DNA from 2 places in the Saccharopolyspora sp. NPDC002686 genome. Region 1 is predicted to be linked to the other one. Evidence: riboswitches for the same ligand, from Rfam matches in the RefSeq annotation. Region 1 holds a riboswitch; the other holds the start of a gene.
What was found. Region 1 has a riboswitch for thiamine pyrophosphate ahead of thiD (bifunctional hydroxymethylpyrimidine kinase/phosphomethylpyrimidine kinase). Riboswitches for the same ligand answer to the same signal wherever they lie in the genome.
Positions count from the first base shown of each region.

Region 2: linked by a shared signal. The riboswitch ahead of ABTZ89_RS12820 (ECF transporter S component) and the one ahead of thiD (bifunctional hydroxymethylpyrimidine kinase/phosphomethylpyrimidine kinase) in region 1 are both predicted to bind thiamine pyrophosphate.

Region 1 covers NZ_JBEOVY010000163.1:823-15,278, forward strand. The annotation lists gene ABTZ89_RS21360 (non-ribosomal peptide synthetase) at 1-7,088, opposite strand, end outside; gene ABTZ89_RS21365 (GNAT family N-acetyltransferase) at 7,164-8,504, opposite strand; gene ABTZ89_RS21370 (coiled-coil domain-containing protein) at 8,771-9,682, shown strand; gene ABTZ89_RS21375 (hypothetical protein) at 9,695-10,123, shown strand; gene ABTZ89_RS21380 (hypothetical protein) at 10,153-10,281, opposite strand; gene tenA (thiaminase II) at 10,476-11,186, opposite strand; gene thiD (bifunctional hydroxymethylpyrimidine kinase/phosphomethylpyrimidine kinase) at 11,333-12,130, opposite strand; TPP riboswitch at 12,118-12,215, opposite strand; gene ABTZ89_RS21395 (biotin attachment protein) at 12,241-12,489, opposite strand; gene ABTZ89_RS21400 (alpha/beta hydrolase family protein) at 12,703-13,491, opposite strand; gene ABTZ89_RS21405 (hypothetical protein) at 13,704-14,441, shown strand.
Region 2 covers NZ_JBEOVY010000075.1:4,602-20,254, reverse strand. The annotation lists gene ABTZ89_RS12875 (FAD-binding and (Fe-S)-binding domain-containing protein) at 1-164, shown strand, start outside; gene ABTZ89_RS12870 (ubiquitin-like protein Pup) at 158-349, opposite strand; gene ABTZ89_RS12865 (plasmid stabilization protein) at 671-1,006, opposite strand; gene ABTZ89_RS12860 (MFS transporter) at 1,098-2,498, opposite strand; gene ABTZ89_RS12855 (PLD nuclease N-terminal domain-containing protein) at 2,691-2,945, opposite strand; gene ABTZ89_RS12850 (DoxX family protein) at 3,233-3,664, shown strand; gene folE (GTP cyclohydrolase I FolE) at 3,644-4,243, opposite strand; gene ABTZ89_RS12840 (helix-turn-helix transcriptional regulator) at 4,421-5,113, shown strand; gene pqqA (pyrroloquinoline quinone precursor peptide PqqA) at 5,309-5,446, shown strand; gene pqqD (pyrroloquinoline quinone biosynthesis peptide chaperone PqqD) at 5,511-5,792, shown strand; gene pqqE (pyrroloquinoline quinone biosynthesis protein PqqE) at 5,785-6,870, shown strand; TPP riboswitch at 7,160-7,272, shown strand; gene ABTZ89_RS12820 (ECF transporter S component) at 7,265-7,861, shown strand; gene ABTZ89_RS12815 (ABC transporter ATP-binding protein) at 7,858-9,297, shown strand; gene ABTZ89_RS12810 (energy-coupling factor transporter transmembrane component T) at 9,294-9,995, shown strand; gene ABTZ89_RS12805 (transglycosylase SLT domain-containing protein) at 10,116-10,802, shown strand; gene ABTZ89_RS12800 (ATP-binding cassette domain-containing protein) at 10,799-13,024, opposite strand; gene ABTZ89_RS12795 (helix-turn-helix transcriptional regulator) at 13,085-14,056, shown strand; gene ABTZ89_RS12790 (alpha/beta fold hydrolase) at 14,184-15,074, opposite strand; gene ABTZ89_RS12785 (isocitrate/isopropylmalate family dehydrogenase) at 15,110-15,653, opposite strand, start outside.

The sequences.
Region 1 (14,456 bases):
CACCGGTCCACCTCGCCGAGCTCGCGCTCGACGACCGCGGCGATCTCGGCGAGCGGTCCGGGTTGGGTCATGTCCTTGTGCTCGCAGGCGATGTCGTGGTTGCGCACCTCGCCGTCGACGTAGGGCTGCCACATCTGGGCGGTCAGCGACTCCTTCGCCGGGTTGACGGTGGCGTAGAAGAACAGGACGTCGCCGCGGAACTTGTCGTGGTCGGCCTCGTTCTCCAGCACCGCGCAGTTGGCGAAGTTGTCGATGATCGCGGTGATGCTGTGCGGTTCCAGGTTGGCTAGCGCACTGCCCTCCGCGGACAGGATCGCCAGCACGCCTTCCCTGGTCAGCGAGTCGCCGTCGATGGCGGCCAGGTCGTAGCCGGCCATGTAGAGCAGGGCCTTGAGCGCTTCGGTCTCGGTCGGCAGCTCGTCCCACACGTCCTTCGGGTAGGAGTCGAGCATGCACAGGAACCGCACTTCCTCGCCCTGCTGCTGCAGCTGGGTGCTCATCTCGTGCGCGACCACGCCGCCGAAGGACCAGCCGAGGAAGTAGTACGGCCCGTGCGGCTGGACCTGGCGGATGTGCTCGAGGTACTCGGCGGCCATCTCGCTCAGGCTCGCCGCGACGGGCTGCGGTTCGGCGAGCCCGCGCGACTGGATCCCGTAGATCGGCCGCTCGTCGTCGATGTGCTTGAGCAGCCCCGAGAACGGCCACGCCAGCCCGGCCGCGGGGTGCACGCAGAACAGCGGCGGTTTGCTGCCTTCGGTGCGCAGCGGCAGCAAGATCTCCAGCGCGTCCCGACCGCCACCGCTGTGCAGCCGTTCCGCGAGCCCGGCCACGGTCGGCGCCGCGAACAGGCTTCCGACGTTGACCCGCACGCCCAGCGCGTCGCGGATGCGGCCGATCAGCTTGGCCGCCAGCAGGGAATGCCCGCCGAGGTCGAAGAAGCTGTCCTCGACGCCGACCCGCGGCAGCCCGAGCACCTCGGCGAAGAGCCCGCAGAGGATCTCCTCGGCGGGGTTGCGCGGCATCGCGTTGCCCACCGATTCGCCCAGGTCCGGCGCGGGAAGCGCGCGGCGGTCGAGCTTGCCGTTGGGCATCAGCGGCAGCGCGTCGACGAACACGACGGCGGCCGGGACCATGTAGTCCGGCAGCGCATCGGCAACGTGCCGGCGCAGCTCGCCGGCATCACCGCCGCCCACCGCGTAGGCCACCAGCCGCTTGTCGCCGGGGGTGTCCTCGCGCACCACCGCCGCGACCTGCGCGACGTCCGGGTGCTGGGCGAGCACCGCCTCGACCTCGCCGAGCTCGATGCGGAATCCGCGGACCTTGACCTGGTCGTCGGCCCGACCCGCGAAGTCCAACGTCCCGTCGGAGCGCCAGCGCACCAGATCCCCGGTGCGGTACATGCGGGAACCGGCCGGCCCGAACGGATCCGCGACGAAGCGCTCGGCGGTCAGGCCCGGCCGGTTGAGGTAGCCGCGCGCCAGGCCGAGGCCGGAGACGTAGAGCTCGCCGACGACACCGGGCGGAGTCGGTTGCAGCTGCTCGTCGAGCACGTAGAGCCGGGCACCGGGGTCGGGCACGCCGATCGGCACCGAACTGCCCACCGCGTCCGGATCGCAGTCCCACAGCGTGGAGTTCACCGTCGCCTCGGTGGGGCCGTAGCAGTTGAGCATCTTCCGGCCGCGCGCCCAGCGGAGCACCAGGTCGGACGGCACCTTCTCGGCCCCGCACAACAGGGTCGCGTTCAGCGGGAGCTCGGTGTCGGCCGGGAACATGCCCATCATCGACGGCCCGATCGCCAGGTGCGTGACCTGGTGGCGGCGGGCGTACTCGGCCAGCGGTTCGCCGGGCACGCGCCGGTCGGCGGGCACCACGACCAGCGTGCCGCCGCTGAGCAGCCCCATGCACATCTCCCAGAACGCCACGTCGAAGCTCGGCGAGGCGAACTGCAGCACCCGGCTTTCGGCGGTGATGCCGACCCGCTCGGTCTGGGTGGCCAGCAGCTTGGCGATGCCGCGGTGCGGCACCACGACGCCCTTCGGCGTGCCGGTGGAGCCCGAGGTGTAGATGACGTACGCGGCGTCGTCGAGCCGCGGAGTCGGCAGCTGCCAGCTGCCTTCCGGACGATCGTTGCAGCTCAGCAGGGCTGTCGGCAGTTCGGCGCCGAGGTCGTCGGTGAGCACCAGGCGCGGCTCGGCGTCCTCGACCATGTGCCGCAGCCGCTCCACCGGGTACTCCGGATCCAGCGCCAGGTACGCGGCCCCGGCGCGCATCGCGGCCAGCAGCCCGATGATCAGTTCGGCCGAGCGCGGCAGCAGCACGCCGACGATGTCGCCCGGCCCGACGCCGTGCTCGACCAGCAGCCGCGCCTGCTCGGTGACCCGCCGGTCCAATTCGCGGTAGCTGAGCTCGACGTCCTCGAAGATCAGCGCGGTCTTGTCCGGCTCGCGCTCGGCGGCGCGCGCGAACAGCTCGGGGAACGTCCCGGCCGGTTCGACCGCGCCGACCGCATCGCCCCAGGCCAGAACCCGCTGCCGCTCCTGCGGGCCCAGCACGTCCAGGCGGCTGATCGGCTTCGCGGGGTCGGCCACCGCTGCGGCCAGCAGCCGGACGAAGCGCGCGGCCAGGTCGTCGACGGTCTGGCGGGTGAACAGGTCGGTGCTGTACTGCACCAGCCCGTCGACGCCGCCATCAGCGCGTTCGCTGAGGCTGAACGCCAGGTCGAACTTCGCCGCACCGGCATCCGCGGTGTCCACAGTGGTCGTCAAACCGGGCAGGTCCGCGGTGACGGCGTCGGTGGCGCCCCAGTAGGCGAGCATCACCTGGAACAGCGGGTGCCGGGCCAGCGAACGCGCCGGGTTGAGCGCCTCCGCGAGCCGTTCGAAGGGCAGCTCGGCGTTGTCGAAGGCGGCCAGGTCGGCCTGCCGCACCCGGTCGACCAGCTCCGCGAAACCGGGTTCGCCCGAGGTGTCGGTGCGCAGCACCAGGCTGTTGACGAAGAACCCGACCAGCTCGTCGAGCGCGTCGTCACCGCGACCGGCCACCGGCGAACCGATGGGGATGTCGGTGCCCGCGCCCAGCCGGGTCAGCAGCGCGGCCAGTCCGGCTTGCAGCACCATGAACACGCTGACCTGGTGCTCTCCGGCGAGCCGCCGCAACTCCCGGTGCAGCTCGGCGTCGAGCTCGAAGCTCACCGAGTCGCCCCGGTGGCTCGCGACGGCCGGCCGCGGGAAGTCGGTGGGCAGCTCCAGCTGGTCGGGCAGATCGGCGAGCGCGCCGCGCCAGAACTCCAGCTGCCGACCGGCCAACCCCGCCGGATCGGACTCGGCGCCGAGCAGTTCCCGCTGCCACAGCGCGTAATCCACGTACTGCACCGGCAGCTCGTCCCACTCCGGCGCCGCGCCCCGAACCCGCGCCGCGTACGCGGTGGACAGGTCCCGGACCAACGGCCGGATCGACCACTCGTCAACGGCGATGTGGTGCAGCAGCACCAACAGCACGTGCTCGTCCCCGGCCTCGAACAGCACGATCCGCACCGGCGGCTCCACCGCCAGGTCGAACCCCTCCCGAACGGCCTCCGCCACCGCACCGTCCACACCGGACCCCGCCGCGGAGTTCCGCAAATTCAATGGAAATTGGACCTTCGATTTCAATGGAATTTGCGGATCACCGGACGACGGGACCTGAACGACGGTCAGCTCCGGGCCGGAGTCGAGGACTTGTTGGCGCGGTTCGCCGAGTTCGTCCGGGAAGATCGTGCGCAGGCTCTCGTGCCGCTGCACGACATCGCCGAGCGCCGCGCGCAACGCCTCGACGTCCAGCTCGCCGGACATGCGCAGCACCAGCGGCAAGTTGTAAGTGGCGCTAGGACCTTCCAACCGGTTGAGGAACCAAAGACGCTGCTGCGCGAACGAAAGCGGAATCCGCTCAGGCCGCTCAACCCGTCGCAGCTCCGGTCGACGCGCAACGGTGCCCAGCTGCTCGGACAGCCCGGCGACGGTCGGGTGGTCGAAGAGGCTGCGGATGGTCAGCTCAGCACCGAGTACGGCCCGCACCCGCGCCAGCAGCCGCGCAGCCAGCAGCGAATGCCCGCCGAGCTCGAAGAACCCGTCGTCGATGCTGACCTCGGGCACCCCGAGCACCTCGGCGAACAACCGGCACAGCCCGGCCTCGACCTCGTTGCGCGGCGCACGCCCCTCGACGGCGCCGCCGAAGTCCGGCGCGGGCAGCGCACGCACGTCGAGCTTCCCGTTGGCGGTCAACGGGATCTCGTCCACCGGCACGAACGCCGAGGGCACCATGTAACCCGGTAGCCGCTCCGCCAGGTGCGTCCGCAGCTCCCCCGCCCCTGCCTCGCCGGCGGTGTAGCCGACCAGCCGCTGGTCGCCGGGCTGGTCCTCGCGCACCACGACAGCGGCCTGCCGGACCTGCGGATGCGCGGCCAGGTGCGCCTCGATCTCGCCCAGCTCGATGCGGAATCCTCGCACCTTGACCTGGTGGTCGGCGCGACCGATGAACTCGATGCTGCCGTCCGGCCGCCACCGCCCCAGGTCACCGGAGCGGTACATGCGGGTTCCCGGCACACCGTGCGGGTCGGCGACGAACCGCTGCGCGGTCAGACCGCGGCGCCCGAGGTACCCGCGCGCCAGGCCCTCCCCCGCGACGTACAGCTCGCCCACCACACCGGGCGGCACCGGCTGCAGCTGCGAATCCAGCAGGTACACCCGCAGATCGGGGATGCCGCGGCCGATCACGCTGCCGTCGCGCCGGGCCACCAGCTCGCGGTCCAGCTCGACGTAGGACACGTGCACGGTGGTCTCGGTGATCCCGTACATGTTGACCAGCTTGGGCATCTCCGGATGCCGCTCGTACCAATCGTCCAACCTGGACAGTTCGAGCGCCTCGCCGCCGAAGATCACCACGCGCAGCGCCAGTTCGCCCGCCGGATCCTCCCGATCGGCCTGGCTGAGCTGGTAGAACGCCGACGGCGTCTGGTTGAGCACGGTGACCTGCTCGTCGACGAGCAGCCGCCGGAACTCCCGCGGCGAGCGGCTGACCTCGTGCGGCACGACCACCAGCCGCCCGCCGTGCAGCAGCGCGCCCCACAGCTCCCACACCGAGAAGTCGAAGGCGTAGGAGTGGAACAACGTCCACACGTCGTCGCCGTCGAACGAGAACCACGGCTCGGTGGCGCCGAACAACCGGACCACGTTGTGGTGCGGGATCGACACGCCCTTCGGCTGCCCGGTGGAGCCGGAGGTGTAGATGACGTACGCGGCGTGCTCGACGGTCAGCGGCCCGCGCTCGCCGGGCTTGGGGTCCCGCTGCGAGTGCCGCGAGATCTCGGCCTGCGCGGTCGGGTCGTCCAGCAGCACGGAGGTGATCCCGGCGGGCAGCCGCGATGCGTGTTCGGCGTCGCTGATCAGCACGGTCGGCTGCGCGTCGCCGACGATGTAGGCGATCCGATCGGCCGGGTGCCCGGGATCCAGCGGCAGGTACGCCGCCCCGGCCTTGAGCACCGCCAGCAGCGACACCACCAGTTCGGCCGAGCGCGGCAGCGCCAGCGCCACCAGCTGTTCCGGTCCGACGCCGAGGTCGATCAAGTGGTGCGCGAGCTGGTTGGCGCGCGCGTTGAGCTCCTCGTAGGTCAGCCGCTCGTCGCCGAAGGTGACCGCGATCGAGCCGGGAGTCCGCGCGACCTGTTCCTCGAACAGCTGCGGCAGCGGCGCCGCGGGCGACTCCGGCACGCCGGCGATCGGCGCGTTCCACTCCTCCAGGATCCGGGTGCGCTCCTCGGCGGAGAGCAGTTCGACCTGCCCGATCGGCGTTTCGCCGGAGCATTCCGCGAAGTTCCCGAGGAAGCGCAGGAACCGCTCGCGGTGCGCGGTGAGGTCGGCCTCGCGGTAGCGGTCGGGGTTGGCGTCGAACTCGAACCGCAGCTGCCCGTCCTCGTGGTAGGCCGCGACAGTGAGGTCGTCGACCGGTCCGGCGGCGAGGTTGTGCACGGTGGCCGGGCTGTCGCCGAACCGCAGGTCGTAGTCGAAGGCCTTGATGTTGATCATCGGCCCGAACAGCGGCCGGTCCGATCCCAGCAGCTTGAGGTCGCGGCGCAGGTCCTCGCTGCGCGTGCGCTGGTGCTTGCGCAGCTGCCGAACGGCCTTGGCGACCTGCGAGATCAGTTCCGATCGCGTGGTCGCGGCGGTGATCCGCAGCCGCAGCGGCAGCACGTTGACGACCATGCCGGGCACCCGCAGCGCGGCCGAACCGAGCCGCCCCATCACCGGCAGCCCCAGCACCACGTCGTCCGCCCCGGCCATCCGGTGCAGGTAGGCGCCGAAGGCGGCGATGAGCGCGTCCGACCAGATCGTGCGGCCCTCCTCGGCCGCCGCGGTCAGATCCGCCCCGGATTCCCCGCGCTGGCGCAGGAAGTCGTGCGCGGTGGGCCGCGAGCTCCCGGTCAGCGACACCACGTCCGGCCGGTCGGCGAACTGCTCCTGCCAGAACGCCGCGTCCCGCTCGAACTTCGCCGATTCCCGGTACTCCCGCTCGTCGTCCAGCAGCGACTCCAGCGGGCCGAACGGCGACGGGCCGAGGTTCAGGTCGCCGTAGAGCTCGGCGACCCGGCGGATGAGGATCGAGAAGCCGTAGCCGTCGATGGCCACGTGGTGGATCCGCTGGTACCAGCACCAGCGCTGCTCGCCGAGCTTGAACAGCGCGGCGCTCCACAGCCGGCCGGCCTGCCCGCGCGTCAGGTCCACCGGTTCCCGCAGGTCAGCGCGCATCCAGGCGAGCGCCTGCGCATCGGGGTCGGCGGCGGTCGAGCAGTCGACGACCGGCAGGTCGAACTCGGCGGGCTCCTCGACGACCTGGACCGGTTCGGGCCCGTCGTCGCAGATCCGGATGCGCAGCGAGTCGGCCTCGGCCACCGCCCGGCGCAGCGCGATGGCGAACCGCTCGGGTTCCACCGGCCCGCGGATCTCCACGCGTTCGGCGGTGTTGAAGATCGGATTCGCCTGGTCGAGTTGTTGGGCGAACCAGATCCCCGCCTGCGCGGCCGACAGTGGCAACTGCTGGTCAGCTAGGCCCGGCATCGCTCTCCCCACGATCAACAAGGTAAGTAAGCCTTACCTTAGTTCTCTGGAGATCAGGAGTACAGGTGGGGCTGCTCACCCGCGCTCGAAGATCATCAGCGCCGAGTTCTTGCCCGGCAACCCGATCTCTCCCGACCTGCTGAAACCGGCCTTGCCGAAGGCGCCCACCGAAGCTCCATTGTGGACGTTCGGCTCGGCCACCACGCGGCGGCAATCCCGGTCGGCGTCCAGCAACCCGCCGGCCACCGCCCGCAGCAGCGCCGAACCGACCCCGCGCCCGATCGCATCCGGCTCGCCGATGGCGATGTGCACGCCGAGGTCGTGCGGATCGTGCGAGTAGCAGCGCGCGAGCTTGTCCCGCTGCACCCGGTAGAGCTCCAGGTAGCCGACGTCGCGCCCGTCGAGCCCGACGATGCACGGCACCGAGTGCTGCCCGCCGAGCTGACCGGCCAGCTCCTCGTGCCACTGCGCCACCGGCCACGCCTGGTTCCAGTTCACCGCGACGTGCTCGGCGTTCATCCACCGGTGCACCAGCGCGACGTCCGGACCGCCGTCACCGCCGACGACCTCAACCGGCCGCAACGACCAACCCCCGCCCAGCACCGGGATCGGCACGCCCGGCGCCTCGGCCGCGCCCGACCAGAGCGGGTTCGGCGCCTCGAACCGGACCGGCTGGACCTGCACCTCGCCGGTGTTCGACCGGTACCGCAGGTCGGAGCCGTTGAGCACGGCGAGATCGGTCAGCGTCGAGCTCGCCAGCCAGTGCTCGACCAACGACGCGGACCCCGGGTGCGCCTCGGCGACCCCGCCCAGCCACTTCCGCAGCTCCGCGAGCAGATCGCCCTCGTGGACGACGCCGCGCCGCCCCAACAACCCGATGACCGCCAGCGGCCCGCAGGTCAGCAGCTCCACCGTCGCGGCGGCGAGGTCGCCCTCCCAGCCCAGCACCGCGGGCAGCAGTCGGCCCTCGACGTGCGCGGCCAGCCAGCGCCGCGCCTCATCGGCGTCGGACACCGAGCGGGCCACCGCGACCAGCTCCTCCGACAGCGCGAGCGGGTCGAACTCGCGCCTCGGCAGCGCGCGCATCAGCCAGTCCACCGGCGAACCGGCGTCCGCGGAGTTGATCGGAGCATCGGGCAGCGCGCGAGCACGCGCATCCGCCGAGCAGGCCGCGGCGAGCAGCGCGGGATCGGCGACCGCGACCGGCTCACCGGAGTCGTCCAGCACGTGGATCGCCCCGAAGCCGTGCGCGCCGGTCGGCGAGCTGTACCCGACTTCGGTGCCCAGCCGCAGCGCCCCGACGGTCAGCCGCAGCGGTCCCTCGACGACGGGCGTGTGCGTCTCCGCCAACCACCGCCTCAGCAGCGCCGACGCGCGCTGGTGCGACTGCCCGGGAAGGTCGACTCCACTCGTCACGCAATGCTCCTCGAACCGGGGACACGTGAGCGGAGCCTAACCTAATAACTGCCTCACACGGCAGTGTCAACAAACACCCCTCGTCCGAGGTTGTGCACTGTGGACGGGCCGCGTTTTTGATCACCCAGCGCAAGGCGATCAACCGAGCGATCGACCATCAGTACCTGATCCGGTGATGATCGTTGTGTCTCGCTGGGCGAACACGGACCATCAGCCCTACTCTCCGAGCTACCGAACCGCCGCACCGCCCGGAGAGGAGTTCACCCATGGATGACGCCGACTCCGTCGTTCCGCTCCGGCCGGGATTCGACATCCAGGTCCGCGGGTTCAACCGCAGCCAGGTCGTCGACCACATCGAGCTGCTGGAGGACCAGCTGCGGCTGGTCACCATCGACCGCAACGAGGCCGCGCAGCTCAACAGCGACCTGCGCAAGCTCTGCGACGACACCCGCCGCAGCCTGGACGCCGCCGAGCAGCGCCTCCAGCGCATCGAGTCCTCCGACACCGGCCTGCCCGCCGCCTCCCAGCGGGTGCAGAACATGCTCTCGATCGCCGAGGAGGAGGTGCAGACCCTCCGCGACCAGGCCCGGCGGCAGGCCGAGATCATCCGCGGCACCGCCGAGACCGAGGCCCGCGAGCTGATCAGCGAGGCCGAGCGCAACGCGACCGAGATGCGCGAGGAGTGCAGCCAGCTGATCGCCGACGTCGAAGAGCGCCGCGCCCGGCTGCACCGCGAGCACGACCAGAAGGCCAGCGAGCTGCGCGCCCAGGAACACCGGATGCGCCAGAACATCCGCAACGAGTACAAGCGGATCGTCACCGCCGCGCAGGAAGAAGCCGACGCGCTGATCGCCGAGACCCGCAGGCAGTGCGGACAGTGGGACGCCGAGACCGAGCAGATGCGCCTGGAAGCGCTGGAGGAGATCAACTCCCAGCAGCGCCGCTTGGAAGAGCTGCGCGCCGCGGTGCTGTCCTCGATGGACCAGGCGAGGCAAGTGCTCAGCACCTCGACCGAAGAGCTGCGCGGTCACGCCCCCGCTGCCGAGCCCGAGGCGCAGCTACCGCTCCAGCTGCCCTCGCAACGCGAGAACGTGCAGACCTACCTCATCCCCATCAACGGTCAGCGCCCCAGCAACAACGGTGCGACCCCGCAGCCCGGACCTGCCCGACAGAACTGATCGGAGCATCACGTGGAACTGCTCGTGCTGATGTTCGTCACCGGTTTCGCACTGGCGACACTGATCTTCTGGCCGCTGCTGCACCGAGCGAACCGCCGGCTCGGCGAGCAGGAGTCCGCCCCGCGCGGCAAGCACGCGCTGCGCGCTCCCACCCCGCCGACGGTCACCCGCCGGACCCCGGAGCCGACGGCAGCCGCCGAGCCCGCGGAGCCCACGGCGTCTGCGGAGCCCGCAGAGTCTGCGGAGCCCGCCGAGTCGACCGAGGCCGAGGCGGAGCAGCCCGCGGCTGAAGTTCAGGCCGTCGCGCCGGCGCAGCGCACGTCGGAGCCGGTCGAGCTCCCCGAACTGCCCACCGACCTGTACGAGAAGCACTTCGAGGCGAAGTTCAACCGGTCCCGCCAGCGCATCGCCCGGCTCCGGGCCGAGATCAGCAAGGAGTAAGCGTCACCGGTTCCAGCGACTGCTATCGCTCAGTCGCTGGAACCATCGATCTGCACCTCGGCCAGCTCGCCCTCGCGAGCTGGCCGTTCCAGTTCCCGCTGTTCTTTTCGGCGGTCCGCCACGTAGAACGGCGCAGCAGCGAGCACGGGCACCAACATGCCCAGGAGAATGATCAGAACCGAACCGCCCACGGCCCTCGAAGCCCCGTCCGCAATGGGAAGAATCCACGCCCGAACGGGCGTGTCGCTGGGCACATCGTTCCAGATCCGGAAATTCGTTAACCGGTGGCCGGTGTGCCCCGTGTCACATTTGCGGACGGCGCTTTCCGTTGTCCCGCAACGGGTTTCAACGACTACCCGAGGAACGCGGCGGTCGGCCACTCCTCCTTGATCCACGCGCTGTTCCAGAACATCCACTCGTACTCGGTGGCGCGGGTGTAGGCCTCCAACATCTGCTGCTGGGTCTCGGCGTCAGCGGTCGCGGCGGCCCGGTCGGTGAGCTCGCGAGCGGTCAGCACCGCCTCGGCGAACGCGTCGTCGGCGTAGGTCTCGATCCACGCCCGGTACGGGTGCCCGGATGTGTCGCCGGTGGACTCCAGGATCGCGCTGCCCACGTGCTGGTACACCCAGAAGCACGGCAGCACGGCCGCCAGCAGCACCGGGTAGGACTCGGTCAGCGCGCACGCGCGCAGGTACGAGGTGTAGGCCAGGCAGGACGGCGAGGTCCCGATGCCGGCGATCTCCTCGTCGGTCAGCCCGAACTCGGTGACGTACCCGGCGTGCAGGCGGCGCTCCTCGACCAGCGCGCCCTGGGCGGCGCCGGACAGGAACGCGGCGTCCTCGGCGTTGCCGGCCCGGGTCGCCGCGGCGGCCAGGGCCTGCGCGAACCCGACCAGGTACCGGGCGTCCTGCACGATGTAGAAGGCGAACACCTCGCGGTCGAGGGTGCCGTCGGCGAGCCCGGTGTTGAACGGGTGCTCGACGATCGCCTTCCGCAGCTGAGCGGTGTGCTCCCAGGCCTGCGCGCAGAAACCGTCGGCGGCCGGGGCGGGAAGCTTGCTCATCGAAGTCCTCTCCTCCGAAGGACCGCGAATTCAATGGAAATCGAACCTCGAAATTCCATTGAACTTGCGGGAGTTGTCCACGACGACCGGCGTGCCGCGGGCCGACGCGCCGGTGATCCGCGGGTTCGATCAGAACCGCGGGAAGATCACCACCACTGGTGGAAGTGGTGCACCGGGCCGTGGCCGTGGCCGACGTCCAGGCGCTCGGACGCGCGCAGCGCCTCGGTCAGGTACTCCTTGGCCTCGCGCACCGCCGTCAGCCAGTCCGGGCGCTGCGGGCGCAGCGCGGCGATGGCGGCCGAGAGGGTGCACCCGGTGCCGTGGTCGTTGGTGGTCACGACCCGCTCGCTGGTCAGGAACTCGGCGACCCCGTCGCCGTACAGCAGGTCCACACTGGACTCTCCGGACAGGTGGCCGCCCTTGAGCAGCACCTGCTTGGCGCCGAGCCCGGCGAGCCGTTCGGCCTGCGCGGCCATGCCGTCGACCCCGACGAGCTCCGGCTCCTCCAGCAGGTCCGCCGCCTCCGGCAGGTTCGGGGTGATCAGGTCGACCCGGGGCAGCAGCTCGTCGCGCAGCGCGCCGACCGCGTCCGGCGCGAGCAGCCGGTCCCCGCTCTTGGCGACCATGACCGGGTCCAGCACCACGTGCCGCGGCGCGTAGCGGTCGAGCACGCCGACCACCGCGCGGATCACCTCGGCGTTGGCCAGCATGCCGATCTTGACCGCGTCCACCCGCACGTCGTCGAGCAGCGTGACCAGCTGCGAGGTGATGAACTCCGGCGGCACTTCGTGCACCTCGGCGACCCCGGTGGTGGTCTGCGCGACCAGGGCGGTGATCACGGACATGCCGTAGGCGCCGTGCGCCGAGAAGGCCTTCAGGTCTGCCTGGACTCCGGCGCCACCGCTGGGGTCGGTCCCCGCGATGGTCAGCACGTTCGGAACCATGACGTCCCTCCGCTAGTACGAGCTAGGTCAGGTTCGACGGGTCTGATCTCAGCCCGGCCGGAACCGGGCACCCCGCGTCACTCGCACCAACCTAACCCGAGACGGGGTCATCAGTCGATGAGCCCCACCACCGCACCGGCGCTGAGCACCTCACCGGCCCGCGCCTGGTGCCAGAGCGTCCCGGTGGCCAGCGCCAGCACCCACCCGACGACCTCGCCGTCCGTCCCGACCTCGGCCAACCGGTCACCGACGTGCACAGCGCTCCCGTCGGCGGCCAGCCACCGCACCAGCACCCCGCGCACCGGAGCCCGGTTCGCCACCGGACGACGCCGCAATTCCGGAAACACCAACTCGGTCATCCGCGCCCCCCTTTCCGCGAACACCCCAGCATCACCCCGGCCGTCCGCGCCAACAAGGAGCGCGAAACCGAACCAACCCAATGGCCCACGGCCAACCGGACCAAAGCACCAACTCGATCAGCGCGGCGTTTCGCCTGGTCATCACCCGTGAGCACTTTGGGGGGCTATAGCAACTCAAAGTACTCACGGGTGGTGACCTGCGGAAACAGCGACCTAGAGGAGGTGGCGGCGGAACCAGGCGGTCAGGCCGGCGTCCACCTCGCGGGCCAGCGGCAGCTGCGGCGCGGGCTCGATGCCGGGCTCGTCGGCGAGCGCATGCGCCAGGCCCGGGACGGACAGGAGCTCGGCACCCTCCCCCACGGCGTCGACGAGGCTCACCGCGTCGGCGCGCAGCGGTGGATCGTCGAGCTCGCCGCTGACGACCAGCAGCGGCGCGCGCTCGGCGATGGTGCCCGCCTTGGCGATGAAGTCCAGGTCGTCGGCCGCCCGGGTGGATTCGGCGTCGTAGGAGTACTCGCCCGGGAACATGTCGACGACGGTCCGGATCCGGATAGCGGAGTTCACCACGGCTGCGGCGAAGACCGGAATCGCGGTGTCGGCGAGGATCCGCAGCGCAACGGCCCCACCGAGCGAGCCGCCGAGCACACCGATCGGGCCGTCGTCGACCGGCAGCTGCGCGCGGATCGAGTCCAGCGCGGCCGGGAGCTCCTCGCTCGCCTGCTGGACGAACGGGTGGAACACCGACATCAGCGGATCCTCGCGGAGCAGCGCCAAACCGGCGTCCATGCTGCCGTCGACCATGCGCGCCCCGCACATCGGCATCGCGAGGTGCACCCGCCACGCGGGCACGTCGTGCATCGGCAGCGCAGCGGCGAACGCGGCGTCCGACCTCGGCGCGTCGAGCATGTGCCAGGTGACGATCAGCGGGGCCGGACCACCGGTGGCCGGCGGCAAGGCGGTGAACGGCACGCCCGCAGCGGTGCCGGTGATCGGTGAGTTCATGCGATCACGGTATGACCGCGGCCACACCGCCGCGCCCGCTTACGCGATCAGCGGAATCCCCTTCGCAGTCGGCGAAATCAGCGCACCGGTCGACCCGATCACCACCGCGGGCGCAATCGTGGTCCGGAGATCAGGAGAAAGCGATCGAATTCACACGGTGAAGGGGCCCACCGGCGGGCAAGGGGACCCTTCGTGGAGGACTAAACTCGGCGATGATGGAAACCACGACCGATGCACCGAGCTTCGCCCGTTCCCGGCGGCCCCGCCGACCGGAGGATCCCGCGCGGATCTGGGCTCCGCTGGCGGACCTGACCGAAGCCGCGGTCGCCGCGGCCGGATCCGGGACCGTGGCGATCACCCGCGGCTTCGACCGCAACAGCCGACTGCGCGCCAAGGCGCTGCGCGATCTGCTGGAGCAGCGCGACGTCCCCTCGATCGAGGTGACTCCGGCGGTGGGCAGCGACCGGCTGCTGGCCGACGTCGACGTCACCGCGGTGGTCAACCTGATCGGTGCCGAGTCGTGGCAGCCGTACCGCATCGCCGCGCAGCTGCGCGCCCCGGTGCTCAGCCCGAAGCCGGGCGAGACCGCGGGCGAGCAGGTCACCCGCGACGTGATCGCGCTGGCCGGTGACTCCGGCAAGCGCGACGTGGCGCTCTCGCACGTCGCGGTGCGCTCCGAGGACCCCGCCGGCCAGCTGACGCTCACCTACAACGGCGAGCAGCTGACCCTCACCGGCGGCTGGCTGACCGTGGCCGTGCAGGGGCACGAGCTGCAGGTGCAGGTCGGTGGCGCGGGCATCGCCGAGCAGTCGATCACCACTGCCGAGCTCCGGGTGGAGACGGCCGAGGCGCCGCACCGACTGGTGCGCGACGAGCTCCCGATCGCCGACCTCGAAGGCGCGGTCACCTTCACCGCTGAGCCCGAGGGCCTGGTCGTCCGACCGGTCTGATCGCCTCGAGCACCA
Region 2 (15,653 bases), on a different contig from region 1:
GCGCCGAGCGCGTCCTGCTGCCCGCCGTGCGATCAGCGTCCCAGGACACCGCTGTCGTCGCCGACGGGTTCAGCTGCCGCGAGCAGATCCGCCACGGCGAACCGGAACGCGCCCCGGTCCACCTGGCGGAACTGCTCGGATCCCGGTTGCTCGACGACTACTGACCGCCCTTCTGCACGTAGGAGCGGACGAAGTCCTCGGCGTTCTCCTCGAGGATGTCGTCGATCTCCTCCAGCGCGGACTCGGTGTCGTCGTTGAGCTTCTCGCGCCGCTCGGCCCCGGTCGTCGTGGGCTCGTCGGCCGGCGCGTCGTCCTCCACCGGGCGCTGGTGGTTCTTCTCCTGTCGCATCGGCAACTCCCTGGTCGGCGTGACGTCCTCCTCTCACTACCCGTTGCGGCGCTTGGAGAATCCGGCACCCGGGAGGGCCTCGCCGCACGTTTCCGACGCGCCCGCGCCCGGGTACGGCTGGGGCGCACCTGTCCGGCTTCGACCTGTTGGGAATGGTCCGATTGGATCCGAACGAGGAGATCAACTCCGCTGAAGACACCCCGCGGACTCCGCAACCGGAGCCCGAGGAGGACGTGGACGAGGTGATCGCCCTGGGCTACGACTGATCGCACGAAGAACCGGCCGCCGGGCCGAGCACCCGGCGGCCGGTTCCGCTGCGGGTCAACCGCGGCTGAGCGCCTGTTCCAGCTGCGCCTTGGTCATCTTGGACCGGCCGTGGACGCCCAGGCGGCGAGCGTCGTCGTACAGCTGCTGCTTGGTCCGGCCGCCGGGTCCCTCGCGCTTGCCCGATCTCCGGCCACCGCGCCGGTGCGGCGAGATGTCCTCGGTGGAGGTCCGGCTGCGCTGCTCGGCCTGCCCCTGCTGGGCGCGGTCCTTGTTGACCGTTCGGGCCGCGATCTCGCTCGCCCGCTCCGGGCTCGAGCCGTGTTCCTGGGCCTGCTGCTTGATGTGCTCGTACTGCCGTTCCTGCTTCTCGTTCCAGGCTCGCTGAGGCATTTGCGTCACTTCCTCCAATGCGCTCCGCAGCCCGTCGACTACCCGCAGCACCGAGAAGTACACCGGTTTCCCCCCTGCCGGGAACGGGTACTCACTGTTCCTCGTCGCGTTCTTCCTCGACGCGTTCGCGGGCTTCGGCGCGGTCGGTGGCGGTGGGCTCGGCCCCGGGCAGGGCGCGGCCCGCGGGTTCCCGGGTGGACCACACCGCCAGCAGCCCCACCACTCCCGCCACGACGAGTAGGAACGCCGGAACCGTCGGCATCCCGGTCGCCGCCACCAGCGCCTCGGCGACCAGCGGGGTGGTACCGCCGAAGAGCGCGACCGAGATGTTGAACCCCACCGACACCGCGCCGTAGCGGACCTCGGTCGGGAACAGCGCGGGCAGCGTCGACGGCATGGTGCTGCTGAAGCAGATCAGCATCAGCCCGATCACCAGCAACCCGCCGAGCACCGCCGGAATGCTGCCCACGCCCATCAGCAGGAACGCCGGGAACGACAGCACGATCAGGGCGATGCTGCCCAGCCCCGCGATCGGCAGCCGGCCGATCCGGTCCGAGAAGTTGCCCAGCACCACGATCAGCCCCAGCACCACCAGCATCGCGACCAGCACCAGGACCAGCGCGCTGGTGTGCTGGAAGCCGAGCACCGCCGACAGGTAGGTCGGCATGTACGCGGTGAGCACGTAGTTGGTCACGTTGAACGCCAGCACGAGACCGATGCACACGAGCATCGGGCGCCAGTGCTCGCCGAAGATCGTGCGCAGGCTGCGCCAGGTCGCCGCGGCCCCGGACCGCTCCGAGCTCGACGACTCGCGGTAGGCGGGGGTTTCCCGCAGCCGGAAGCGCAGGTACAGGCCGATGACGCCCAGCGGCCCGGCCAGCAGGAACGGGATCCGCCAGCCCCAGGCCACCAGGTCCTGCGGGGTCAGCGCCAAGGTCAGCGCGATCACCAGCGCCGCACCCGAGGAGTAGCCGACCAGCGTGCCGAATTCCAGCCAGGACGTGGTGAACCCGCGCCGCCGGTCCGGCGAGTGCTCCGCGACGAACGTGGCCGCCCCGCCGTACTCCCCTCCGGTGGAGAACCCCTGGACCAACCGCGCCACCAGCAGCAGCGCCGGCGCCCAGACGCCGATGGTCGCGTAGCTGGGGATGAGCCCGATCGACAGCGTGCCCAGCGCCATCGTGCCCATCGTGATGGCCAGCACCGTCCGGCGACCGATGCGATCGCCCAGCGGGCCGAAGAAGAACCCGCCCAGCGGGCGCACCAGGAAGGCCACCGCGAACGTGGCGAAGGTGGACAGCAGCTGCGCGGTCGAGCTCGTCGGCGGGAAGAACACCTGGCTGATGATCACCACCAGGTAGCTGTAGACCCCGAAGTCGAACCACTCCACGGTGTTGCCGAGGGCCGCGGCGGCCACCGCGCGGCGGACCTCGCGTTCGTCCACAATGGTCGCTTCCGGCTCGCCCCCGCGGCCCTTCCCGGCTGGCGGCATCGGGACCAACCCCCGTCACACCGACCCCGCCCGCCCCGCGCCCCGGAGCAGACTTCCGGACACGTCCACGGGTACCCCCGCGCACGGTGCCGAAACCGCGGGCCCCGGGAAGGCGAACGCCCCGGCCGGGCGGTCGCGGTGAAGGTCACCGAGCGACTGCCGACCGGGGCGCGGTCCTGTGCAGGTCGTGGGTCACGCCCGCTCGTAGGCGTTCCCGCGGCCGATGAGGAACCACAGGATGCTGCCGAGGAACGGTGCGACGAACACGAACACGATCCAGACCACCTTCATCCCGAAGCTCTGGGGCGAGCCGAGGACGCTGATCAGCGCACCGACGACCAGCACCACGTAGACCAGCACCGGGAGGGCGATCAGAAAGAGGAACAGGCCGCTCGTGAACGCCTCGTTGTCGAGGGCCAGGGAAGCCTGCTGGACGACTGCGTGCATGCTGCGCGCTCTCCTGTCCGCGCCGGTGGCGCGTCTCGTACCCCGTCGCGGGTTTCGCGGTCCCGCGATCAACTTCAGGGATGAAGGTATTTCGCAAGCACGTGCGCCCACATCCTCCCGGGCACTGGTTCCGCCGTGGTCCGCGAGTCGTACGCCTCGTAGGACTCCAGTCGTAGTCGATCCCCGTCGTCCACTGTGGTCGGGGCGATCGGCGGATTGAAAACGCGCCCGCGCGGGCAGCCAGTTGGCGAACACCTCCGGCCTGACGCGGAAGGGAGGCGTTCGACGTGGCGCAAGATGCCTGGGACCGGATCGGCGACGTCGTGCTCTCCGCCACGCGCATCGTCGTGTCGTTCCTCTTCGTGCTGCACGGCGCGGCGGCGTTGTTCGGAGTGCTCGGCGCCGGCGCCCCCACGCCCGTCGGGCTCTGGCCGGGGTGGTGGGCGGGCCTGATCCAGTTCGTCTGCGGCGGACTGGTCCTGATCGGGTTGGGCACCAGACCAGCAGCGCTGATCTCCTCCGGAGCGATGGCGTTCGCGTACTTCACCGTGCACCAGCCGCGCGGGCTGTTCCCCATGCAGAACTACGGCGAGCTGGCCGCGCTGTACAGCTGGTTCTTCCTGCTCTTCGCAGCACTCGGCGCGGGTCCGTTCTCGATCGACGCCCTCCTGCACCGCGGGCGGAAGGCCCGCACCGGCTCAAGCGTTGACGCCGGCTAGGGCGAAGAACTCCTGCCGCGAGCGGGCGTCCTGGCGCAGCGTGCCCAGCAGCGTCGAGGTCACCGTGTTCGATCCGGTGGCCTGCACCCCGCGCAACGTCATGCAGGTGTGCTCGGCTTCGATGACCACGCCGACGCCCTTGGGCTGCAGCTGCTCGGACAGCCAGTCGGCGACCTGCTTGGTGAGCCGCTCCTGCACCTGCGGGCGGCAGGCGAAGTGCTCGACGACGCGCGCCAGCTTCGACAGCCCGAGGATCCGGTCCCCCGGCAGGTAACCGACGTGGGCGGTGCCGACGAACGGCAGCAGGTGGTGCTCGCACACCGACCGGACCGGGATCGACCGCGCCAGCACCAGCTCGTCGTAGCCCTCCTCGTTCGGGAAGGTCGTCAGGTCGAACGGGCGCGGGGTGAACAGCTCGGCGTAGGCGCGGGCCATCCGGCCCGGCGTGCCCCGCAGGCTCTCGGAGTCGGTGGAGATGCCCAACGCCCGCAGCAGCTCTCCCGCCGCCTGCTCCGCGGCGCCGAGGTCGATCTCGCCGGTGGACTCGTGCGCGACGTGCAGGGCCGGTGCGGATGTCATCAACGTCTTCCTTCGCGTCATCGCGGCCGTCGGCGACCGCGGTGGTGGCGCGGGGCTCACCCTTATTTCGCCAATCAACGTTAGTCTTATTCGTGGAGCGTGGTCAATGCGGGTGGTAGTCGCATCACCTGGTGGATTCCACCCATTGAGATGTGCGCGAGACGCTAGGGTTGGAGCATGGAGAAGGCCGGTTCGGCGGTGACCGCGGTGGCCGCGTTGGAGGACGACCTGCGACGCGGGATGTACGACTACATCCGCCGCGCCCGGCGGCCGGTGGGCCGCGACGAGGCCGCCGAGGCGGTCGGCATCTCCCGCAAGCTCGCCGCCTTCCACCTCGACAAGCTCGTCGACGCCGGCCTGCTGTGCGCGCGCTACGCGCCGCTGGACGGGATCCGCAAGGTCGGCCGCACCCCGAAGGTCTACGAACCGGCCCGCACCGACATCCGGATCAGCATCCCGCCCCGCAGGCACGACCTCCTCGCCGACATCCTGCTGGACGCCGTGCTCACCGAAGGCGACCAGGAGAACGCCGCCCAGTCCGCGAAGCGCGCGGCGCGCGAGCACGGGCACCGCCTCGGCGCCGCCGAGCGCGAACGCACCCGCCCCGGCCGACTCGGCGCGGAACGCGCGTTGACCAGGGCCCGGGAGGTGCTCGCCGAGTACGGCTTCGAACCGGACCGCGAGGCGCCCGACTGCGTGCGGCTGCGCAACTGCCCGTTCCACCCGCTCACCGCCCGTTCCCCGGAACTGGTGTGCGGGCTCAACCACGCCTTCCTGAGCGGCTTCCTCGCCGGACTCGAGGCGCGGTCCGTCGAGGCCGTGCTCGAACCGCGCCCCGGCGAGTGCTGCGTGTCCTTGCGCAGCGCGTGACGACCCCTGTACAGCCCGTAACGTCGATCCGGGACGAAAGCCCTGAATTCGGCCTCTGACCTGCCAATACTGCCGCTGCGCGGTTACTGGGGCACTGCTGCGGAGCTATGCTGCACCTGCGATGGGCCCGGCTTCTCGGGGAGTTCTCCCGCGCAACCGCCGAGCCGTCGCGGAGTCGACGGAAGAGGTGTCACCGTGGAATCCGAAACCGCCCGCCCCGCCCTGCGGTGGGAGCCTCCGGAGTTCGAGGAAACCGTGTGGGAGCACCCGGACTACGTGGAAGTCCTGTGCACTTCCGAAGTGACCATGTACGCCGGTCGGATGGAGGACTAGCAGCAGCCGGGGGATCACGGCCACCGGCCACGATCCCCCGCCCGACCGGACGAGGTGAGCGCGGATGACCACGGCGTTGCGATCGTCGAGCCGACCGGCCCTGGCCGCGCACGTGCGGCTGGCCTTCGACCGGTCGCGCGATCAGTACGTGCTGCTGGGGCCCGAGTCCGTGCTGGTCCTGAACGCGCCGGGGGCGTCGATCCTCGATCTGTGCGACGGGCACCGCACGGTCGCCGACATCGCGGCGAACCTGCGCGGCCGGTACGACCGGGTCGCCGACGAGGAGGTGACCGGCTTCCTCGACCGGCTCGTCCGCAAGCGGTACGTGGAGGTCGGTGATGACTAGCCCCTACGGCATGCTGGCCGAACTCACCTACGACTGCCCGCTGCACTGCCCGTACTGCTCCAACCCGCTGCGGATGGGCGACTACCGCGACGAGCTGACCACCGCGGAGTGGCAGCGGGTGATCGGCGAGGGCCAGGACCTGGGCATCCTGCAGCTGCACCTGTCCGGCGGCGAACCGCTGCAGCGCCGGGACGTGGTGGACATCGTGCGCTTCGGCAGCGGGCTCGGCCTCTACACCAACCTCATCACCAGCGGGCTCGGCCTGTCCCGGCGACGGGCCGAACAACTGCGCGAGGCCGGGCTCGACCACGTGCAGCTCAGCATCCAGGCCCACGAGGCCACCGCTTCCGACCGGATCGCCGGCACCCGCAGCTTCGACCGCAAGGTCGCCGCAGCCCACCTGATCAAGGAGCTCGGCTGGCCGCTGACGGTGAACACCGTGCTGCACCGGCTCAACATCGACCGGGTCGCCGAAACCATCGCGCTGGCCGAGGATCTCGGCGCCGACCGCGTCGAACTGGCCAACACCCAGTACTACGGCTGGGCCCTGCGCAACCGCGCCGCGCTGCTGCCGAGCCGAGCCCAGGTCGATCACGCCGAGGAAGTCGTGCGCGCGGCCCGCACGCGGCTGAAGGGCCAGGTGGAGATCATCTACGTGCTCCCCGACTACTACAGCCGCTACCCCAAGCCCTGCATGGGAGGCTGGGGCTCGCACCAGCTCACCGTGGTGCCCAACGGCGACGTCCTCCCCTGCCCCGCCGCGCACGTCCTGCCGCTGCCGCACCCCAACGTCCGCACCGAACCGCTGGCCCGGATCTGGTCGGATTCACCGATCTTCCAGGCCTTCCGGGGAACCGGCTGGATGCCCGAGCCCTGCCGCAGCTGCCCCCGCCGGGAGGTCGACTTCGGCGGCTGCCGCTGCCAGGCCTACCTCCTGACCGGAGACCCGGCCCGCACGGACCCGGTCTGCATCCTCTCCCCGGACCACGAGATCGTCACCGAAGCGGTCCGAGCGGCCAACGAACAACCCCGCGAAAAGGTCCTCACCCCACGCCCCCACCCCCGCGACATCACATAGCACCACCTCGAACCGTGCACTGTGGACTCGGACGGGCGGGGACGATTTTCCTGAACTCAGCGGCTTTTCAGCGAAAGCATCCTGTCGAAACCGGATTCGATTCCAGGAGAACCGCTGCACGTATCGCATGGACTCCGCCGCGATCAGCCGTTCGCGCGCCTGGAGAACGAATCCACTGATCGCTACACCTGGTAGCTGAACCACTGCGGACCGTTCTCGTCCTCGGCCGGCATCGCTCCCCCGGATGGAGGCGGTGTTGAGAGCGGCGATGCGGGAGGTAATGTGTGGGGCCTGATGACAGGGGAGCGCCATCGTGAAGGGCGCTGAGAGTGCGGGTTGAGCCGCAGACCCTCCGAACCTGCTCCGGTTAGCACCGGCGAAGGGAGTTCAAGTGGTGCGCGGTGCCGCTTTCCGCTACCGGACGATCGATTTCGTGACCGTGGCCATGCTCGGTGTTGCGATCGGCGTCGCATTCTGGGGTTGGTCCCAGCTCTACCAGGTGTTGAGCACCCTCTCCGTGTTCGCCTTCCCGCCCAGCGCCGGCCTCTTCGGGGGTGCCTGGCTGCTCGGTGGCGTGATCGGCGGACTGATCGTCCGCAAGCCCGGCGCAGCGCTGCTGACCGAGGTCATCGGCGCTTCCGTCGAAGCTCTGCTCGGCAACAGCTGGGGGCTGTCGACCGTGGTGTCCGGGTGCATCCAGGGGCTCGGGGTCGAGCTCGTGCTGGGCGTGTTCCTGTGGACCCGGTTCGGCCCGCTGGTCGCCGCGCTGGGCGCTGCGGTCGCCGCAACGCTCGAGTCGTTCTACGAATGGCAGTTCTACTACGTGGACTGGACGTTCCCGTACAAGCTGGCCTACCTCGGGTTCTTCGCGGTCTCCGGAGTCGTCATCGCCGGTCTGGGCGGCTGGGCGCTGGTGCGCGGGCTGGCCGCGACCGGTGCCTTGGACGCCTTCGGGCCCGGCCGGGAGCACCACGAGCGGACAGCGGTGTGACGATCTCGACGGGGCTGCGCGCTGAACTGCGGGGCTTCAGCTGGAAGCCGTTGGGGCGGCGCGCTCCCACGATCCACGAGCTCGACCTGCGCATCCGGCCCGGCGAGCGGGTTCTGCTGGCCGGGCCGAGCGGAGCGGGCAAGTCGACCGTGATCCACGCGCTGGCCGGTGTGCTCGGCGGCGCGCTGCCCGGCGAGGCCGGCGGGGACGTCCAGGTCGACGGCCAGATCGGGCTGGTGCTGCAGAACCCCGGGTCCGCGGTGGTGGCCGATCGCATCGGTCGCGATGCGGCGTTCGGGCCGGAGAACAGCGGGATCCCCCGCGAGGAGATCTGGCGGCGGGTCGCCGAGGCCCTCGAGCTGGTCGGCTTGGACTACCCGCTCGACCGGCCGACGTCGGCGCTGTCCGGCGGCGAGCTGCAGCGCCTGGCCCTGGCCGGGGTGCTGGCGATGCAGCCCTCGATGCTGCTGCTCGACGAGCCGACCTCGATGCTCGATCCCGGCAACGCCGACCGGGTGCGGGCCGCCGTGGCGAACGTGGTGACCAGCACGGGCGCCTCGACGGTGGTCGTCGACCACCGGATCGGACCGTGGCTGGACCTCGTCGACCGGGTCGTCGTCCTCGACTCCACCGGTCAGGTCGTGCACGACGTCGACCCCGGGACCTGCCGGGCCCGGCTCACCCCCGAGCTCGGCCGCGCCGGGGTGTGGATGCCCGATCTCCCCGCGCCCGAACCGGTCGACGTGCCGGAAGCCGTGGTGGCTCCGGACGGCCCCGGCCCGCAGCTCGAAACCCACGACCTGGGCGTGGACCTGGTGACCCGGCGGATCCGCTCATCCGCAGCGGTCACCGCGCTCGACGGCGTCTCGGTCTCCGCGTCGCCGGGGCAGATCTCGGCGTTCACCGGCGCATCGGGAGCGGGCAAGTCCACGCTCCTCGCCGCGCTGGCCGGCCTGGTCCGCCCCGATCGCGGCAGCATCAGCGGCACGACCGTCCCGCTGCACCGGATGAAGTCGATCGAGCTGGCGCGGACCGTCGGATGGGTCCCGCAGAACCCGGAGCACGGTTTCCTCACCACCAGCGTCCGGCAGGAGATCACGCACACCGCAACGCGGCTGGGCACGACCGCCCAGGTCGAGCCGATCCTGGAAGTGCTCGGCCTGAGCGCGCTCGCCGACGCCAACCCCTATCGGCTCTCCGGCGGCGAACAGCGCCGCGTCGCGCTCGCCGCCGCGCTCGCGCACCGGCCCGGCGCGCTGATGCTCGACGAGCCCACCGTCGGCCAGGACCGCCACACCTGGGCTGCCATCGCCGGATGGATGCGCGCGGCCGCGCGCTCCGGCGCCACTGCGGGCGTGTCCACCCACGATCAGACCCTGACCGACATCGCCGACCGCGAAACGCGGCTGCACCGCGGGCAGGTGGTGGCGCGATGAACGGTGTGCTGGGCAGGGTGAATCCCCTGGTGCTGGTCGCGGTGGGGCTGCTGGCCCTGATCGCCTCGCTGGGCGTGCGCTCGCTGACCTCGGCGGTGATCACCAGCTGCGTCTACGTGCTCGCCGGGTTGCTGATGCTGCCCGCGCGCTCCGGGCGTCCGATCCGGTTCGCGACCGTCCTGCTGGCCAGCGTGTCCGTCGCCTACTCGACGTGGCTGCTCGGCGGCGGGCACCTCGACGTCGCCGCCACCGCAGGCCTGCGCATCGCCGTGCTGGCGCTGCCCGGGATCGCCGTCGCACCGCTGATCGAGCCGATGGCGCTGGCCGATCAGCTCGGCCAACGCCTCCGACTCCCCCACCGGTTCGTCGTGTCGTTCGCCGCTGCGCTCCAGCGGTTCGAGCAGCTCGGCCAGACCTGGCAGCACCTGTCGCGGGCTCGCCGTTCGCGCGGGTTCGGGCCCGGTCGCGGGCCGGTCTCCCGGACCCGCCACGCCAGCTCCGTCACCTTCGGACTGCTGGTCACCACCATGCGCGAAGCCACCAGCGCCTCGATCGCCATGGACGCCCGCGGCTTCGCCCACGCCCACCGCCGCACCTGGGCGGAACCAGCGCCCTGGACCCGGACGGACACCACCGTGCTCCTGCTCGGCGCCCTGGTCGCCACTGTCCCGTACGTCGTCGAGGCGCTGATCAGCTGAAGCAGACGCCGACGCGCTGACCTGCGATGTCATCGTCTCCGCGAGGGCGCCCAAGGCCATCACCGCGCCGTCCTTCACTGCCACCGCGTTGCCGGAGCGGTAGGAGGCGAAGTCGATGTCGTGCAGCGCGTCGGTTGGTGGACGTGCATCGCGATCTGGTCGAATATGGGCATGGGGCTGGAAACGGGCAGGAATTGGTGGCGGTGGCTCGCCGCGTGCGCGCTCGTCGCCGCGGCCACCGGATGCTCCGCGGGGCGCGACGCCGCCACCGAACCGGCCGCGCCGAGCGCCCCGGCTTCGGACTCGCCGAGCGCTGACGACCAGGATCCGGGGCGGTTCGCCGCGCAGGTGATCAACCGCGCGCGGGAAGCCGGCGTCGATCCGCAGCTGGTGATGGCGATCTTGTACAACGAGTCCTACAAGCCGCACGACCCGGACACCGAACGCGCCTGGCTGCAGTTCAAACCGGACGCCGCGCTGGGCGTCGCCAACATGCACCGCGCCACCTTCGACGAGGTCAAGGCCAACCACGGCTTCACCGACCGCGATTGGCTGCAGCTCCCCGACGACCCGGACCTGGCCATCCAGGCCGCGTCCTGGTACCTGCACGACCTCTCCGCCTCGCTGCCCGATCAGCGGTCGGGCGCGCACACCACCGAGGAGCTGCTGGCAGTCGGCTACAACGCGGGCCCCGGCAACATGCGAGCCGTCGCGAAGGGCACTTCCCCGGGCCCGCAGGCGCAGAACTACCTCGACCGGCTGCACGACAACTGGGACAAGGCGGGAACCGCCGTCGCGAACCGCTAACCGCGCAGTGCCCGCGCGGTTTCGGACTCCTCGCAGGCCATGAGCTGCTGCGGCGTGCCCGCGCAGATGACGCGCCCACCTCGGCGGCCCGGGCCAGGCCCGAGGTCGATCACCCAGTCCGCGCTGCGGATCACCTCGAGGTCGTGCTCGATCACGAGCACCGTGTTGCCCTGCTCTACCAGCCGGTCCAGGACCCGGAGCAGGACTTCGGTGTCGGACAGGTGCAGGCCGGTGGTCGGCTCGTCGAGCACGTAGCAGGTGGGCCCGTCCGCGCTGGAGAGCTCCTTGGCGATCTTCAGACGCTGGCACTCGCCACCGGACAAGTCGGTCAGCGGCTGACCGAGCCGCAGGTAGCCCAGCCCCACGTCCACCAGGTCGCGCAGTGCTCGGCCGATCGCCGGTTCCGGCAGGCGGTGCACGGCGTCCGCGATGGTCAGCTCGTCGACGTCCGCAATGGACAGTCCGTCGACCGTGTGGGCCAGGACTTCAGCCGTGAACCGGCGGCCGGCGCACGCCTCGCAGACCGTCTCCTGCCCGTCCATGAAAGCCAGATCGGTGTAGATCACGCCGGCGCCCTGGCATGCTGGGCACGCACCTTCGGAGTTGGCACTGAACAGCTTCGCGCTCACGCCGTTGCGCCGCGCGAACAGCTTCCGGATCGCCGGGGCGATGCCGCAGTAGGTCAGCGGCGAGGAGCGGCGGTTGGTGCTCACCGGGCGCTGATCGACGACGGTGGCCGGATGTTGCGCAGCGAATTCCGCTGCCAGGCTGGACTTCCCGGATCCGGCGACCCCGGACAGCACCGTCAGCACCCCGGTCGGCACGTCCACGGTCAGGTCGCGCAGGTTGTTGCGGCGAGCGTTCTCGATGCGCAGCTTGCCCGTAGGAACTCGGGGCATTCGCGCTCGGATCCGGGTCCGCAGAGCACGCCCCGTCGGGGTGTCCGCGGTCGTCAACTCACCGAAGCTGCCCTCGAACACGATCCGCCCACCAGCACCGCCCGCGCCGGGGCCGAGCTCGACGATCCGGTCGGCGGCCCGCATCACGTCCGGGTCGTGCTCGACGACGAGCAGCGTGTTCCCCTTGTCCCGCAACGACTTCAGCAGTCCGATCATGGACTGCACGTCGTGCTGGTGCAGGCCGACGGTCGGTTCGTCGAACACGTACAGCATCTCGACCAGGCTGCTGCCCAAGTGCCGGACCGTCTTGATGCGCTGCGACTCACCGCCCGAGAGCGTGGTCGTCGGACGCGCCAGCGACAGGTAGCCCAACCCGATCTCGGTCAGCGCACCGAGCTTGTCCAACAGCGCCGCCACGACCGGCGCGACTCGCGGATCCCGCACCTCGCTGACGACCTCGGCCAGCTCACCGATCTCCATCCTGCTCATCTCGCCGATGGTGCGGCCGAGCACCCGCGCCTCGCGGGCCGCCTCGCGCAACCGCTCGCCGTCGCAGTCGGGGCAGCGCGCCGAGCGGGTGCACCGGCGCAGCACCGCCTGCTTGCGTTCGGACATGTTGTCGGCCGTGTGCAGGTAGATGCGCTCGAAGCGGTCGACCACGCCTTCGTAGTCCTTCGGCACGCGCAGCGCTGACCGCTGCGCTGCCTCGCGGTGGAGGAGCGCCTCCAAGTCGGCGGCGGCCCAGTCCCGCAACGGTTTCGCCACGTCGAACACGCCGAGCTCCGAGTACTGCCGGTACCAGTACTGGCCGATGCCGAAGCCGGGCAGCAGGATCGCGCCCTGCTCCAGCGTTCGGTCCAGGTCCAGGATCCGCTCGACGTCGGTGGCCAGCGTCTCCCCCAGCCCCGCGCAGGTGGGGCACATCCCGGCCGGGTCGTTGAACGAGAAGTGGTTGGACTCGCCGACGTGCGGTTCGCCCACCCGCGAGAACAGCAACCGCAGGTAGGTGAACGCGTCGGTGGTGGTGCCGACCGTCGACCGCGCGTTGCCGCCCAGCCGCTTCTGGTCGATCAGCACCACCGGCGAGAGCCCGCCCACCTCGGCGTCGGGGCGGCTCCACCTCGGCAGGCGGTTGCGCACGAACGGCGGGTAGTTCTCGTTCACCTGGTAGCCGGCTTCGGCCGCGATCGTGTCGAAGACCAGCGAGGACTTGCCCGAACCGGACACTCCGGCGAACACCACCAGTTCACCGCGCGGCAGGTCGAGGTCGAGGTCCTTCAGGTTGTGCGTGCGGGCGCCGCGGATGCGGATCGTCGAGCTCATACCGCGACGCTACGAACAGATGTGGCCGGATCCTGACCGCGATTCGGGGATGATGGGGTCATGAGCGATGTCACCCGGCGCCTGCTCGAACTGCTCGCCCACCTGCAGACCGGCCGCCGCTTCAGCGGTCCGGAGCTGGCCTCGCGGCTGCAGACCAGCCCGCGCACGGTGCGGCGCGACGTGGAGCGGTTGCGCGACTACGGCTATCCGGTCATGACCCAGCCGGGGCCGGGTGGCTTCTACCAGCTCGCCGCGGGCCGGGCGTTGCCGCCGATGGTGTTCGACGACGAGGAGGCCGTCGCGACCGTGGTCGGTCTCGGCGTGCTAGCGGCCAGCGCACCGCCGGACACCGACGCAGGAGGTATCGGCTCGGCGGCCGACCGCGCGTTCGGCAAGATCGACCAGTTCCTGCCGAAGCGGTTGCGGGCCCGGGCCACCGCCGTGCGCGCCACGCTCGAAGCGGCCTCGCAGACGGCCCCGCCGATCAACGCCGACGCGCTTGCCACGCTGGCCGCCGCCGCGGATCACCACGAGTACGTCACCTTCAGCTACACCACCCGCGACGGCACCACGTCGCAGCGCCGCATCGAGCCCTACCGGCAGGTGCACCTCCACCTGCGCTGGTACCTGCTGGCCTGGGACCGCGACCGGGCGGACTGGCGCACCTTCCGGCTCGACCGGATCAGCGACATCGCCGTCCCCGGCACCCGGTTCGCACCGCGCCCGCTGCCGGCGGAGTCCGCCGCCGAGTACCTGCGCGGGAAGCTCGCCGAGCCCCGCCACCGCGCCGTCGTCACCGTCCACTCCCCTGCGCCCAAGGTCGCCGACGTGCTGAAGTTCTCCGACTGCGCCATCGAACCGCTGGACCAGGAGCGCTGCCGGATCACGACCTGGGTCGACTCCTTCGAATGGCTGGTGCTCAACCTCGCCTTCTTGGACGCGGACTTCACCATCGAAGAGCCCGAGCAGTTCCGGACCCGCTGCCGCCAACTGGCCCACCGCCTCGACCTCGCGGCGCACGACCCGGAATGACCCGGCGCCCCAACGACTTTCCCGTCGCGTCTGACCGGACGCCGGCGGCTCAGCAGCGGTTACCGTGAGTCTTTTGGGTCGCTGGGGCAGCCCAAAAGACTCACGGATCCGGACGACTGGACGCAGATCAGGTCCGCTCGGCGAAGAAGGTCCGCAGGGCGGTGGCTGTTCGGGCGGGTTGTTCTTCTGGCACGTAGTGGTCGCACGGAAGTGCTTGGCCCCGCACGTCTTCGGCGTGGTCCTGCCAGACCTGGAGCACGTCGTAGTTTCGGCCGACGAAGCTGTGCTCACCCCACAGCGCCAGCACCGGGCAGGTGATGGTGCGGGCCGAATCGGCTTCGTCGTGCTCGAGGTCGATCGACGCGGCCGCTCGGTAGTCGGCGCAGGACGCGGCGATCGCGGCCGGATCGGAGAAGCAGCGCACGTAGTCGGCCACCGCGGCCGGGTCGAACGGCGTTCCGCCGTGGTGGCGCGCCGACATCCGCGCCTTGATCCAGAACTCCGGGTCCCCGCCGATCAACCGCTCCGGGATGCCGCCGCCCGCGGCGAGGAAGAACCAGTGGTAGTAGCCGAGTCCGAACTCCTTGTCCGCGTGCTCGAACGCGTGGCGCGTCGGCACGATGTCCAGCACCGCGAGCGCGGACACCGCCTCGGGGGCGTCCAGCGCCAGCCTGTGGCCGACCCGGCCGCCGCGATCGTGCCCGGCCACGCCGAAGCGCTCGAAGCCGAGCGCCCGCATGACGAGCAGCTGGTCCCGCGCCATCGCGCGCTTCGAGTACTCCGCGTCGTCCGGCCCCGGAGCGGGCTTGTCGCTGTCTCCGTAACCCCGCAGGTCGGTGAGCACGACGGTGTGCTCGGCGGCGAGCGCAGGAGCGACGTGGTGCCAGATCAGGTGGGTCTGCGGATATCCGTGCAGGAGGAGCAACGGCGGGCCATCACCACCCACCGCGCAGTTGATGCGGACCCCGTCGGCGTCGACGGTCTGCTGCTCGAAGGAACTGGTCAGCGGGACACCCATCTGGTCTCCTCCTGGTCGTGGTGGATCGGCCCGGCTCAACGGCCGACGAACTCCAGTACGGTACGGGTGAACTCCTCGGTGGTGGCCGTGCCGCCGAGGTCCGGCGTGCGGACCCCGGTGCGCGCCAGCGCCGCGGCCATCGCCTGCTCGACCTCGGCTGCCGCCTCCGGGTGGTCGAGGTGGTCGAGCAGCATCGCTGCGGTCCAGATCGCGCCCAGCGGGTTGGCGATCCCCCGGCCGGCGATGTCCGGCGCGGAACCGTGCACCGGCTCGAACATCGACGGGAACTCGCGCTCCGGGTTGATGTTCGCGGCCGGCGCGATCCCGATGCCGCCCGCGACCGCCGCGGTCAGAACGCTGAGGATGTCGCCGAACAGGTTGGATCCGACGATCACGTCGAACCGGGCCGGATCGAGCACCACCTTGGCGCACAACGCGTCGATGTGCTCGGACGCCCAGGTGACGTCCGGGTGGGACGCGGCTCGTTCGGCGACCACTTCGTCCCAGAACGGCAGGGTGTGCACGATGCCGTTCGACTTCGTGGCCGAGGTGAGCTCGCCCCGGCGCTCCCGGGCGAGG